Regions from separate parts of the Arthrobacter sp. B0316-1-20 genome, predicted to be linked through region 2. Evidence: riboswitches for the same ligand, from Rfam matches in the RefSeq annotation. Region 2 holds a riboswitch; each other region holds the start of a gene.

Region 1 (3,757 bases), on a different contig from region 2:
CAGGGCCGCCTTGATGCGGTGCTGCAGTTCGCGGGAGAGGTCGCCGACCTCGGCGGTGACCCAGTCCTGCTTGAGCAGGCCGACGCCGTGCTCACCGGTCAGCGTCCCGCCCAGGGACCGGGCGAGTTCGAACATGCGTCCCAGCGCCTCCTTCGGGGCGCCGGTGGTGATCGACTCCCCGGGTTCGACGACGATCATCGGGTGCAGGTTGCCGTCGGCGGCGTGGGCAATCGTGTAGATCCTGACCCCGGTGTCCCGGGAAATCTCCTGGATGCCGGTGACGATCTCGGCCAGCCGGTTCCGCGGCACGCCGACGTCGCCGATGGAGGTGCGCCCCAGTTGTTGGAGCGACGGGATCGCATCCCGGCGTGCCTGCACCAGCGCTTCCGCCTGGACCGGGTCCTGGGGGACGAAGACGGATTCGGCGAACGGTTCGATGGCCTTGAGCACCACGTCGCGCTCGATTTCGGCACCGAAACGTCCGTCTGGGCCAGCAGGAAGGCACCGCCGCGCTGCCGGTGGTCCGTGCCCGTGGCCAGATCGATGGCCCCTAGGGTGGGTCCGTCGACCAGTTCCAGTAACGCCGGGGTGGCCCGCGCGGCGACGACGGCGGAGGCCGCCGCGGCTGCGCTTTCAACATCGCGGAAGTAGGCGGCGACGGTCGCAGTGGCCACCGGCATCGGCCGCAGCCGTAGGGTCGCCTCGACGACGACGCCGAGGGTGCCTTCGGAGCCGATGAACAGGGCGTTCATGTCGTAGCCGGTCACGGCCTTAATGGTTTCGGTGCCGGTAACCAGCACGCGGCCGTCGGCCAGGACAACTTTCAGGGCCAGGACGGACTCGCGGGTCACGCCATACTTGGCGCAGCGCATGCCGCCGGCATTGGTGGCGATATTGCCGCCGATGGAGCAGTAGAGCGTGCTGGCCGGATCCGGGGCATAGAAGAGTCCGAATTCGGCGGCGGCCGCGTTCAGTTCGGCGTTCAGGACGCCGGGTTCGACGACGGCGAGCTGCTCCACCGGGTCGATGCGCAGGATCCGGTTCATCCGGCTGACGTCCAGCACGATCTCCCCGGCCTGCGCCGAGGCGCCGGCGGCCAGGCCGGTGCCGGCCCCGCGGGGCACCACCGGCAGCCGGTGGGCGCTGGCCGCGCGGAGGGTATCCACCACATCCTGGAGGGACTCGGCCAGCACGACGCCGTCGGGCAGCGTCGGGGGCACATAGCCGGAGCGGTCGGTGCGGACGAGTTCAAGGTCGGCGGGATCCCGGGTAAAGCGGGGCAGCGCGGCGAAAGCGTCGGGGAGATCGGGAACCAGATTGATCGACATTGATGCGTCCTCGCTTGGATGTGCCGGCATGGAGTCCACATTCCTACGACCTGCTGCAGGGCACAAGCCCCTAGCACGGTCCGGTTTCCGAATCGAAAGTGTTGCGAAGCATTACCGTCAGGGACGGCGGATTTTGCAGTGTGACGGACCTGCCCTGCAGAATCGGTACCAGAATCAAGAGTTCCAGCCACAAGGCCCTGGCCGGCTGGACGGCAACCCTCGCCGCTGTAGTGGGGTGCCCCAGGTGACGATTCGACGCGGACCCGGCGCAGGATCGGGCGCGTAAGTATGGCGCATCGTTCCGCGGGCGCCGCGAGCCTTGAAGGTCCACCATGACTGCAACACTGCCCGCTGTCGGGGAGCGCCCTGAGAGCATCGGTACCCACATCGCCCGCAAGAAGCGGGTGCTGTCCTCCGCGTTCGTCGGCACCACTATCGAGTGGTACGACTTCTACCTCTACGGCACAGCCGCCGCGCTGATCTTCAACCAGCAGTTCTTCCCGTCCTCCACGCCGATCGGTGGCATCCTGGCCTCCTTCGCCACCTTCGCGGTGGGCTTCTTCGCCCGCCCCGTTGGCGGCATCGTGGCCGGCCAGCTGGGCGACCGGATCGGCCGCAAGTCGCTGCTGGTGATCTCGCTGCTGACCATGGGCATCGCCTCCACGGCGATCGGCCTGCTGCCGACCTTCGCGCAGGCGGGCTGGTTCGCCGTCGTCGGCCTGGTGCTGCTGCGCCTGCTGCAGGGCCTGTCCGCCGGCGCCGAGTGGGGCGGTTCCGCCCTGCTGTCCGTCGAGCACGCGCCGAGCCACCTGCGCGGTTTCTTCGGCAGCTTCACCCAGATCGGCTCCGCCGCGGGCATGCTGCTGGCCACGGGTGCCTTCGCGGTGACCCAGTCGGTGCTGGGCGCCGAGCAGTTCGCCGCCTTCGGCTGGCGCATCCCGTTCCTGCTCTCCGCCGTGCTGGTGGTGGTGGGCCTGGTGATCCGCCTGGGCGTGGATGACGCACCGGAGTTCAAGGAACTCAAGGAGGAGAAGCAGGTGGAGGCCTGGCCGGTCAAGCGAGTGCTGCGCGAACACCCGCGGGCCATCCTGATCACCATCGGCCTGCGCCTGGCCCAGCCGGCACTGTTCTTCCTCCTCACCGTCTACATCCTCAGCTACCTGAAAGAACGCCGCGACGACAGCGCCGCCGGCCTGACCGCCATCCTGATCGTTTCCGCGCTGGGCATCATCTCCGGCCCGTTCTGGGGCTGGCTCTCGGACAAGGTGGGCCGGCGCCGGATCGCCGTGAGCAGCGCCGTCGGCATAGCCGCATTCATCTGGCCGTTCTTCTGGTTCCTGGATAATGGGCCGCTGGTGCTGCTGCCGCTGGTGATGATCGTGGGCATGAACCTGCTGCACGATTCCATCTACGGACCGCAGGCGGCCTGGTTCGCGGAGCAGTTCCCCGTGCACCTGCGCTACAGCGGCGTCTCCTTCGGCTACCAGGTGGGCACCGTGCTCTCCGGCGGCCTGACCCCGTTCATCGCCGCGTCCCTGCTGGAGCTGGGCGGCAACGAGCCGTGGCTGATCTGCGGCTACCTGGTGCTGCTGGCCGGCCTGACCACCTGGGCGGCGCTGGCCGCGAAGGACCCGGCCGTCCAGGAGCGGGCGGCGCTGGCAGAGCGGCGCGTCGCCGCCTGACGCCCTCAGGCTCGACGCCGGCACTCGGGTTCCCCCGGCAGACGGAACCTAAGTGCCGGCGTCGTCATTTAATGCACCTTCCCCTCCCGCTGACTTTGCGCGAAACGCACGAATGGGCGCTTAAATGAACGTGTGCTGCGGAGTGAACGGGGGCAGGTCAGCGGGAGGGGGCGAGCCCACTGAGCCATTGCGGGGCGAGGCTTTGGAAGACGCGGGGCTCCAGAGCGGGCGCGCCGGCGGGGATGGCACCGGCCAGCGGCACGTGCAGGCCGCGCAGGTACTCGGCATTGCTGGCTTCCACCTCGTCCGGTTCCTCGGGCCACGCGCCGATCACCACGCCCGCCACCGCCAGCCCGCGCCGGTCCAGCGCCTCCAGTGTGAGCAGGCAGTGGTTGAGGGTTCCCAGGCCGCTGCGGGCGACGACGATGACGCCTACGGTCAGGGCGGATGGCGGGTCGGAGCGGGTGCCGGCCCCGCCGCTGAGGTCCGCCGCGAGGTCCGCCAGCGTATGCCTGGCCGAGTCCAGTTCGACCAGCAAGCCGCCGGCGCCCTCCACCAGCACGTGGTTGTGGGTTGCGGCGAGCTGCCGGATCCGGTCCACATGAACCTCCAGGCCGGGCAGCCGGGCGTCCTCGCGGAGGGCGGCGGCCACCGGGGCCATCGGTGCCCGCAGCCGGGCGCCGTCGGAAACCGCCGCCAGGCCGGCCAGGCGCCGCACTTCGTCCGAGTCGCCAGGCTCGCCGTCCT
Region 2 (4,907 bases):
CCGGCTGGACGGAGCCGTGCTGCTCTCCACCTCGGCGCACACCGGCTTTGAGACCGGCAGGTGGCAGGCGGCCCAGATCGGTGATGCGCTGCCGGCGTTCGTGCGCATTCTGTTGAAAGTCCTGCGGAAGGACATGGTCACCATTCAGGCCACGTCGGTGGAGAAAATCCGGACCACCACCAAGGACGTGGTGCGGATGCAGGGACGCAAGATCAACGCGCTCTGGCAGCGGGAGTTCATCGACTTCGACCCGGTTCCGTATCTGGCGCGTTTGCAGGTGCCGGTGCTGGCCATCACCGGCACCAAGGACGTCCAGGTGGACCCGGAGGACCTGGACATCATCGCGGCCACCGTGCCCGGCCCGGTGACCACGCGGACAATCGAGGACCTCTCGCACCTGCTGCGCCGGGATCCGAAGGCTCCGTCCTTGTCCGACTACAAACGGCAGATCCGCGAGCCCGTGGATGCGGAACTGCTGGAGTTAGTGGGCAACTGGGTGGCAGAGCATGCAGACGCCGCCGCCGCTGAAAAGGCTGGTACCGGCAGCGCATCCTGACCGCCCCGGCCAGCCGATGCCACAGGCCCGCTAGCCCCTGCCCCGCGGACCCATCCGCTGTCAACGGACCCACTGAGCCGGCACCCCAGAACCATCGACTTTGCAGATAACGCCCTTAAACCGCGGTTTAAGGGCGTTATCTGCTTCCTCGATTCGGGATGCTGGCGGGAGACCCGGTGGCGAAGGTACCGGTAGAGGGAACTGATGGGTAGGGTGGCGCCATGGCACACCAGAATGATCCCGAAGTGGTCAGCCGCCTGCTGAGCACGCCTGCCCGCTGGGCCGTCGTCGGCCTGTCCACGAACCCGCACCGGGTCGCGATGCGCATCTCCCGATACCTGATGGACCAGCTGGACATGGAGGTGGTTCCGGTCAATCTGAAGGGCGAGGACGTCCACGGCCTGACCGGCTACCGCAAGCTTGCAGACATTCCGGGGGAGATTGACGTGGTGGACTGCTTCGTCAACTCGCAGAAAGTGGGCCCGGTGGTGGACCAAGCCATTGAAATCGGCGCGAAGGCGGTCTGGCTTCAACTGGGCGTCGTCGACGAAGCCGCCGCGGAGCGGGCCAAGGCGGCAGGCCTCGACGTCGTCATGGACACCTGCCCGGCCATCGAAGCCCCGCACTTCGGTCTGTAGCTGCCGCTGGCAAGACGGCGTCATCCCAAGCCGATTTCGGCGGGTGGCCGGCCCTTCGGGTGGGCGGCCGGAACGCAGGGAGTCACTGCGTTATCCGTCAGCGCGATTATTCGTACATCGCGATAAAACGGCCGACGACACCTCCGGCGCGAAGCTTGTCGATCGCGCCAGGGATGTCGGCATGCTTGATGTGGTTCATCGGTGGGTTGAGCTGACCGGTTTTCATGAGTTCGTAGATGCCGGCCAGATCCTCCTTGGTGCCGGACTTCGAGCCCCTGATGGTGAGCTGGTTGATGATGATCGGGTAGGTGTTGATGGTCGATTCCAGCCGCCCCATGCCGACCTGGACCAGGGTGCCGAACTCGCCGAGGGTCTCGATAGCGGCCGAGGTGGTGGTGCCGAAACCGGCGTAGTCAACGATGAGTTCCAGGTTCTTGTCCTTGAACTCATCGATCGAGGCGGCGACGCCGGCCAATCCAATCTCGTCGGCCAGCTTCTGGGTTTCCGGGTTGACCTCGGCGCCGTACACCTCGGCGCCGACCAATGCAGCGGAGCGTGCGCCGATGTAGCCGAGGCCGCCGAGGCCGATGACACCGACCTTCATGCCCTCCTTGGCACCGCCGACCGCCATCATGGCATGGTAGGCGGTTAGGCCGGCATCGGTCGCCATCGCGCCGAGATCGAACGGCACTTCATCGGGCAGGGCAACGAGATTGTCGTCGGTCGCGCGAAGCTTGGCGGCGAAGCCTCCATCCCACTTGCCGTAACCCAGCGCGTCCCCGTCTGACATCACCGGAGAGAGGCCCACACGGTCGCCAACCTTCCAATGGTCCATGCCCTCGCCGACCTCACTGATAACGCCGGCGGATTCGTGGCCCATGGTGCGGGGAAGGCCGTGCTGAAACAGCGCCATCCATCCTGCATCATCGAGCGTCGTGACGTCCGAGTGACAGACACCGGAGGCCTTGACGTCGACAACCACCTCGCCGGGGCCAGCGTGCGGCTCCTCAACCTCGTTAAGCTCCAGCGGCTTGTTCGTTCCGACAAATTGCCATGCCTTCATGATGAACCTTCCGTGCGCCGACCGCCTGGACGGTGCCCGCCCCGGCTTGGCCGATATTGGCAGTGCAACTCCACCGTAGTCCCGTCACTGTCTGGCCAGTAGGGGTAGTCCGTTGGGAGCGCGCATCCGGCTGAAAACGCCGGCCTGGCTGGAGCACTCCGCGGAGCCGGCTGGGGCGAGCGGCCGCCGTCGTTATAAGACCTTCTCCGTAACAATCAGCAGCGGTACGTCATGGCCCGTCACATGCTTCACAGCGCCGGATTCGGCCCGGCAGACTCTTCCCCAAGATCAAGAGTCCCAACGACAAGCTCTGGCTGGTTGGGCGGCAACCCTCTTCCGTAGTGGGGTGCCCCAGATGAGGATCCGGCCGCGCACAGATCCGGTGCCCGGCAAGTACGGCCCCTGCCAGGCTGCGTCGTCGACCGTGACGGTTGCTGCGCGCCGCAGGCGGGAGCCCCACCCCAAGGAGGCGCCATGACCGCCGTCGTCATTGAAGAAAACCAGCAGACCCGCCGTTCCCCGTGGACCGGACACGCCAGCCGCGAAGAGCTCGCGCACTGGCAGCGGATCGCCGAGGGCGTGGCCGCCGTGCTGAGCGCGGACGTGCTGGAGCGCGACCGCCGGAACGCGGACCCGCAGGCCGAAGTGGAACTGCTGCGCAGTTCCGGCCTGGTCAACCTGATCATCCCCAGCGAGTGGGGCGGCGAGGGCGGCCACTGGGAAACCGCGCTGCACGCGGTGCGGATCCTGGCCCGGACGGATGCCTCGATCGCGCAGATCCTGGCCTACCACTACGCCAACCTTGGCGCCGTGGTCTTCTACGGCAACCCGCAGGTCCAAGAACGACTGCTCCGCCGCTCGGCCCAGGGCCGCTGGTCCTGGGGCGACTCGGTCAACCCGGTGGACCCGAACCTGGAACTGGTTCCCGACGGCAACGGCTACCGGCTGGACGGCGTCAAGCACTTCTCCACCGGAGCGTCGGTGGGCGACGCGATCCTGGTCAACGCCGCGATCACGGCCGGTCCCGACCAAGGCAAGTTCCTGGCCTTGGCCCTGGAACACGACCGCGCGGGGATTTCCTTCCTCGGCGACTGGGACGCGCTGGGCCAGCGCCTCTCCGCGAGCGGCTCCGTGAAGTACGACGGCGTGCTGGTCACCTCCGCTGACATCATCGGCGAAGTGGGGGAGGAGCCATTCTCTAGCCTGGTGACGCCCTACATCCAGCTGGCCTTCGGCAACCTCTACCTGGGCATCGCGCAGGGTGCGCTGGAACGCGGACGCCAGATCACCGTGGCGCGCAAGAACTCCTGGTTTCTCAGCAGCGCCGAAACCTACGCCCAGGATCCGCTGACCCAGCGGGTCTACGGGGAACTAGCGTCCCGCGTGGCAGCCGTGGAAGCGCTGGCGGACCGGACCAACGAGCGCTTCGACGCCGCCATCGCCGCCGGCGGGGACCTCACGGCCGAGGCACGCGCTGGCATCGAGATCGAGATCGCCCGGCTCAAAGTCGTCTCCACCGAGGCGGGCGTGGAGGTGGCCAACCGCATTTTCGAAGTGACCGGTTCCTCCTCCGCGAAAACCGAGGTGGGGCTGGACATCTTCTGGCGCAATGTCCGCACGCACACGCTGCACGACCCGGTGGACTACAAGAAGGTCGAGGTCGGCGCCAACTTCCTGCTGGGCGAAGTCCAGCCGATCTCGCTCTACACCTGATCCGCGCAAACAGCCCTACCCGTCCCGACCTCGGCCGTGCATGGCAGAGACCCAGGAGCACCACTATGACTGAAACCCTTGACCACGCAACGACAGCCTTCCACGCCGCCCCTTCCGTCCACGCAACGCCGGCCTTCGAAGCGGCGGCCGCGAAGTACCGGCCCATTTTCCAGCGCATCGCCGCAGGAGCACTCGACCGCGAACTGGCCCGCGAGCTGCCGTTTGAACAGATCGGCTGGCTGAAAGGCGCCGGTTTTGGCGCCGCCCGGATCCCCGCCGAACTCGGCGGCGACGGGCTGGACTGGGAAGAGTTCACAGAACTGCTGATCGAGCTGGCCGCTGCGGACAGCAACATCCCGCAGGCGCTGCGCTCGCACATAGCACTGGTGGAGGAGCACCTGTACCACCACGGCCGCAGCGGGGACCGCAGCGTCTGGCTGCAGCGCTTCGCCTCCGGTCAGCTGGCCGGGAACGCGTGGACCGAACCGGGCGCCGGCGGAACCGCCACGGTGCTCACCGAGTCCGGCGGCAGGCTGGTGCTGAACGGCCGCAAGTTCTACACCACGGGCACCATCTTCGCCGACTGGATCGACGTCACCGCGAAGCGGCCCGACGGCTCGGATGTCTCGGTGATCATCTCCACCAAGACAGCCGGCGTGGAAACCTATGACGACTGGGACGGCTTCGGCCAGCGCCTGACCGGCAGCGGCACCACGCTTTTTACCGAAGCCGAGGTGGACCCGGTGAATGTGTCAGCGTTCGCGGACCGCTTCCCGTACCAGACGGCGCTCTACCAGCACATCCTGCTGGTGGCCCTGGCCGGCATCGCGCAGGCGGCCTCCACCGACGCCGCCGCGAACGTGCGGGAACGCAAGCGGGTGTTCGGCCACGGCAACGCGCCGCTGGTCCGGCACGACGCGCAGATCCTGCAAGTGGT
Region 3 (4,907 bases), on a different contig from region 2:
TGGTGCGCAGGTACTCCTCCAGCCGCGAATCCGAGAAGATCTCGATCAGCTTCTTGCTCTCCGCGCTGTCCTTGAACTGGGTGCCGATCACCAGGCGAGAGGCGAATGTCTTCGGCGCCGCAGGGAACAGGATGCCCTTGTCGCGGCCGATCTTGCCGGCGTCGAACTGGGATACGTAGCCGATCGCGGCATCGACTGAGTCGAGCATCCGCGGCATCGCCAGCAGGTCGGCTTCCTTCAACTGGAAGCCGCGCGGGTTGCCGGTAACGTCGCGGATCTTTGCTGTTCGCGGCTCCACCGCCGGATCCAGCTCCAGCAGTCCCTCGCGCTGCAGCAGCCACAGCGCCTGGCCCTGGTTGGCGGCGTCGTTGGGCAGCAGCAGCACGGCTCCGCGCGGCAGGTCTTCCACCGAGCCGTAGCGGGTTGAGTAGAGGCCAAAGCCCCACTGGTACAGCTCCACCGTCGGCGACAATTCCAACCCGTTGGCGTCGGCGGACTGCTGCATGTACCACTGGTGCTCGAAGATGGTGGCGTGGAACTGCCCATCGGCCACCGCACGATTGGCCTGAACCGGATCCTGGAGGCCCACTGCCTCGATCTCCACGCCGTAGTCGGGGGCGATTTCCTCGGCGACGAACTTCAGGATCTTCTCCTCGCCCGCCATCGCCGGTTCAAAGTGGACTTTCAGCGGCGAGGTGACCTCGCTGCCGGATGCCGCGACGGCCGGCCGGGACTGCTGCTGCACCAGCAGCAGCCCCAGGACCAGTGCGACGACGGCGGCAAGGGCGGCGATGCTCCACGGCAGGGCGGTGGTCTGTTTGCGCAGGGTGAAGCCGTGGTCGTGGCCGGACCCGGCGGAAGAGGTGCTCATGATGTGATGCTCCTGTTGGTCGGTTGCTAAGGGCGCAGCAGCGCGCGGGAGATTCGGTCGCCGGCAAACTGCACCAGCTGCACCGTGATGATCAGGACAACGATGGTGGCCGCCATGACGTGGGTGTCGAACCGTTGGTAGCCGTAGGTGACGGCCAGGTAGCCGATGCCGCCGGCGCCGATGGTCCCGGCGATGGCCGAGTATTCGATCATCGAAATGGTGTTGAGCGTGACCGCAGACGTAAGACCCGGCAGGGCCTCGCGCAGCTGCGTCTGCCGGATGATCTGCCCGGTGGAGCTGCCCGTGACCAGCCCGACGGCCATGTTCTCGCGCGGCAGATCGTTGAGTGCGTTCTGCACCAGCCGGGCGAAGAACGGAATACCGGCCAGTGTCATCGGGACCACGGCCGCCGCGATGCCGATGGTCGTTCCGGTGACCCACTTGGTCAGCGGGATGATGGCGGCCATCAGCACCAGGAACGGGAGCGAGCGGCCCATGTTGACGATCCAGCTGAGCGTTCCGTGCAGGCGCGGCCGGGGGAACAGGCCGCGGCTGTCCGTGTTGTACAGCAGCACGCCGGTGGCGCCGCCGACCAGGATCACCATGACCATCACGATGCCGACCATCGCCCAAGTTTCGCCGTAGGCGGGCAGCAGCAGCGCGGGCAGGTCCGCCCAGGGCGTGTCCAGCCCGACGGCGGCGGTTTCTGCGGGCCTCATGCGCGCACCTCGATTTTCTCGTTCCTTGCGTATGCGTCCGTCGGCGGCGTTTCCGCCGCGGTATCGGCACGGTGGCGTGCCTCTGCGGCCAGACCCAGGCCCGCCAAGTAGGCGCGGACTTCGGCCTCCGGGCGGCCGGCGACACCGATGTCGGCGCGGCCCAGCACCGTTTCACCATGGGCTTCCACCGAACCGCCGAGCAGCGCCACGCGCACCCCCAGACCGGTGGACAGGCGGGTCATCCACTCCGGGTCCACCGGCCCGTGCCGATAGGAAACGGACAGCGCGTAGTCGAAGCCGGCTGGCAGCGGGAGGGCCCGGATTGGCAGCAGTTGGCGGCCGGCGGCGGAGGCCTGGTCGGCAACCAGGGCGCCAATCGGCCCGTATTCCGCGACGCGGCCGCCGGAGAGCACGGCCACCTGATCGGCGACGTGGCGCACCACGTCCATCTCATGGGTGATCAGGATGACCGACAACCCCAGTTCGGTGCGCACGTCGTCCAGCAGGTCCAGGATCTGCTGGGTGGACTCCGGGTCCAGGCCCGACGTCGATTCGTCGGAGAGCAAAATCCGGGGACGAAGTGCCAGCGCCCGGGCAATGCCGACCCGTTGCTTTTGGCCGCCGGACAGCTGGCCGGGGTAGGCGTTGGCCTTGTGCAGCAGGCCCACCCGGTCCAGCAGTTCCGCCACGCGGTCCTCCATCTGAGCGTGCACCACGCCGAGGTTTCGCAGCGGCAGCGCCACGTTCTCCGCCACCGTCATCCGGCGCAGCAGGGCCGAATGTTGGAAGATCGTGCCGATGGCGCGGCGTTCGCCTCGCAATGCTTGCCCGGACAGTGCTGACAGGTCGCGGCCGTCCACCAGTACCTGGCCGGAGGTCGGTTTTTCCAATAAGGAGATGCAGTGGGAGAGGGTCGTCTTGCCGGCGCCGGAAGGGCCGACGACGGCGGTGATCGACCCCTGCTCGATGGTCAGGTCGATACCCTTGAGCACCTCGACCGTCCCGTGGCGGGTGTCGTAGCTCTTGTGCAGATTGCGGATTTCTATCATTGCGGGCCGCCCGCGGCATATCTTTTCATGCTGCTCCTGAAGGTCAGGGAGCCCCGGGCACAGCCGATCACGGCGCGCAGGCATGGCGCGGCCGGTTCCGGGCCGGCCCGGGTTCTCCATCGGTTCTGGCGTTAGCACCGTGCGGCAGTTGCCGGGGTTGCTGCGGCGTCATCGAGCCAGATCTCTCGGCCGCTCTGGATGGTTCTTGCCGACGGCGGTGCCCCCCTGAAGGGGAGGCGCACCGCCGTCGTTGTTCAGATGGTTCTGCCGGTGCCTACGCTCGGTGGGCGAGCGCGTTCTGCAAGCGGAAGCCGGCGGCCCGGTGGTTATCCGGCAGCTTGTCGCCGCGGCCGAAGAGCTTGTTGCGCAGGGTCCCCGGCGCGTACTCCGTGGGGTAGGCGCCCAGCTTCTGCAGCTCCGGCACGACGAATTCCACGATGTCCTCGAACGTGCCCGGGGTGATCGCGTAGGCCAGGTTGAACCCGTCCACGTCGGTCTCGTCGACCCACTCCACGAGCTTGGCGGCCACCTCCGCGCCGGAGCCGACGGTGATCGGGCCGAAACCGCCGACGCCGACCCATTCGGCCAGCTGGCGGATGGTCCACGGCTTGCCGCTGTCGCCGGAGGCCTTCTGGAAGGTCTCCACGGAGGACTGGATGGCGTTGGACTTCACGTTTTCGCCAATCACGTCATCCGGGCCGTAGGTGGACAGGTCCACGCCCATCCAGCCGGAGATCAGCGCCAGCGCCCCGTTGATGTCTGCGTAGGACTTGTAGTCCTCGAATTTGGCCTGCGCGGCGGCGGTGTCGGGCCCGGTCACCACGGTCTGCATCGCGTAGATGCGGACGTCGTAGCGGTCGCGTCCGGCCGCCTCCACGGCGTCGCGGATCTTCTTCACCGATGCGGCCAGCATCTCCTTGGTCGGGCAGGTCACGAACACCGCCTCGGCGTTCCCGGCGGCGAACTCGGTGCCGCGCTTGGAAGCCCCGGCCTGGAAGATGACCGGGGTGCGCTGCGGGCTCGGCTCGGTGATGGCGATGCCGGGAACCTTAAAGTACTTGCCCTCGTGCCGGATCTCGTGGACCTTCGCCGGGTCGGTGAAGACGCCGGTCTCGACGTCCTTGACCACGGCGTCGTCCTCCCACGAGCCCTCGAGCAGCTTGTAGATGACCTCGAGGTATTCGTCCGCGTGGTTGTAGCGCTCGTCGTGCTCCAACTGGTCTTCCTGGCCCATATTGCGTGCCGCCGAGGGCAGGTAACCGGTGACCACGTTCCAGCCGACCCGCCCGTTGGTCAGGTGGTCCAGCGTGGCCAGGCGGCGGGCGAATGGGTAGGGGTGCTCGTACGCGGTGCCGGCGGTGACCCCGAAGCCGAGGTTCTCGGTCACCGCGGCCATCGCCGAGACCAGCATGAACGGATCGTTCACGGGGACCTGCGTGCCGGCGCGCAGCGTGGTCTCGTTGGAGGACCCGAAGACGTCGTAGGTGCCGAGCACGTCGGCGATGAACAGGCCGTCGAACAGGCCCTTTTCCAGCACCTTGGCCAGGTGGGTCCAGTAGCCGATGGTGTTGTAGGTGGCGGACTTGTCCTGCGGGTGGCGCCACAGTCCGGGCGACTGGTGGCCCACGCAGTTCATGTCGAAGGCGTTGAAGCGAACTTGGCGCCGGGGGTCGGGCTGCGGGTTGTTTACGGTCATGTCAGGCTCCTTTTCTGATGAGAAGAGCCCGCGCCGGTCCTCCGTCGGGCATGCGGCTGCCAACGGAAGACCAACGAGAGATCGAGCTTCTCCATCGGTCCTGGCGGTAGCACCTTCCTCAGGGAGGGGGTTGCTGCGGCGTCAACAAGCCAGGTCTCTCGGCCGCTCTGGATGGGTACGTCTCCCATTGGACACCCGCGGGCGCCCCGGAGGGAAATGTCCCGCGTCACGCGGGGTAAGAATTACGACGGGTTACGCCGGGTATAAGTCACGACGCCGGGGCGGAGCCGGCTTTGGCCTGCGGCCGCTTCCATCCCGCCACCGCTCCCGCACTCAGGCAGACAAGAATCAGGACGACGACGGCGATGGCCAGCGGCACACTGTTGCCGACCAGGGTGGGCAGGTTCTGCAGGATCAGGCCCAGGATGGCCAGCAGCCCGAGGAGTCCGAGAGCCGGGGCGACCGAGCGCTTCCAGTCGCGGGCCGGTGCGCCCTGCCGGCGGAAGAAAACCAGCACCGCGATGCTGGTGACCGTCATCAGCACCACCACGCCCAGGGAGGCGAAACCGGCA

Evidence for each region. A riboswitch is a leader RNA that binds a small molecule or an ion and turns the genes downstream of it on or off. The one in region 2 is predicted to bind S-adenosylmethionine.
Region 1: linked by a shared signal. The riboswitch ahead of AC5RW2_RS41125 (MFS transporter) and the one ahead of AC5RW2_RS25470 (acyl-CoA dehydrogenase family protein) in region 2 are both predicted to bind S-adenosylmethionine.
Region 3: linked by a shared signal. The riboswitch ahead of AC5RW2_RS20145 (methionine ABC transporter ATP-binding protein) and the one ahead of AC5RW2_RS25470 (acyl-CoA dehydrogenase family protein) in region 2 are both predicted to bind S-adenosylmethionine.

What each region holds. Positions count from the first base shown of each region.
Region 1 covers NZ_JBNHHC010000168.1:32-3,788, forward strand. Annotated here, with positions in the region: partial or broken gene AC5RW2_RS41115 (FAD-binding oxidoreductase) at 1-453, opposite strand, end outside; partial or broken gene AC5RW2_RS41120 (FAD-binding oxidoreductase) at 849-1,358, opposite strand; SAM riboswitch class IV at 1,501-1,623, shown strand; gene AC5RW2_RS41125 (MFS transporter) at 1,661-3,010, shown strand; partial or broken gene bioD (dethiobiotin synthase) at 3,168-3,757, opposite strand, start outside.
Region 2 covers NZ_JBNHHC010000018.1:23,503-28,409, forward strand. Annotated here, with positions in the region: gene AC5RW2_RS25455 (alpha/beta hydrolase) at 1-556, shown strand, start outside; gene AC5RW2_RS25460 (CoA-binding protein) at 778-1,194, shown strand; gene AC5RW2_RS25465 (zinc-binding dehydrogenase) at 1,301-2,257, opposite strand; SAM riboswitch class IV at 2,544-2,659, shown strand; gene AC5RW2_RS25470 (acyl-CoA dehydrogenase family protein) at 2,732-3,970, shown strand; gene AC5RW2_RS25475 (acyl-CoA dehydrogenase family protein) at 4,036-4,907, shown strand, end outside.
Region 3 covers NZ_JBNHHC010000012.1:74,095-79,001, forward strand. Annotated here, with positions in the region: gene AC5RW2_RS20135 (MetQ/NlpA family ABC transporter substrate-binding protein) at 1-871, opposite strand, end outside; gene AC5RW2_RS20140 (methionine ABC transporter permease) at 898-1,590, opposite strand; gene AC5RW2_RS20145 (methionine ABC transporter ATP-binding protein) at 1,587-2,639, opposite strand; SAM riboswitch class I at 2,753-2,844, opposite strand; gene AC5RW2_RS20150 (LLM class flavin-dependent oxidoreductase) at 2,914-4,335, opposite strand; SAM riboswitch class I at 4,424-4,513, opposite strand; gene AC5RW2_RS20155 (APC family permease) at 4,604-4,907, opposite strand, start outside.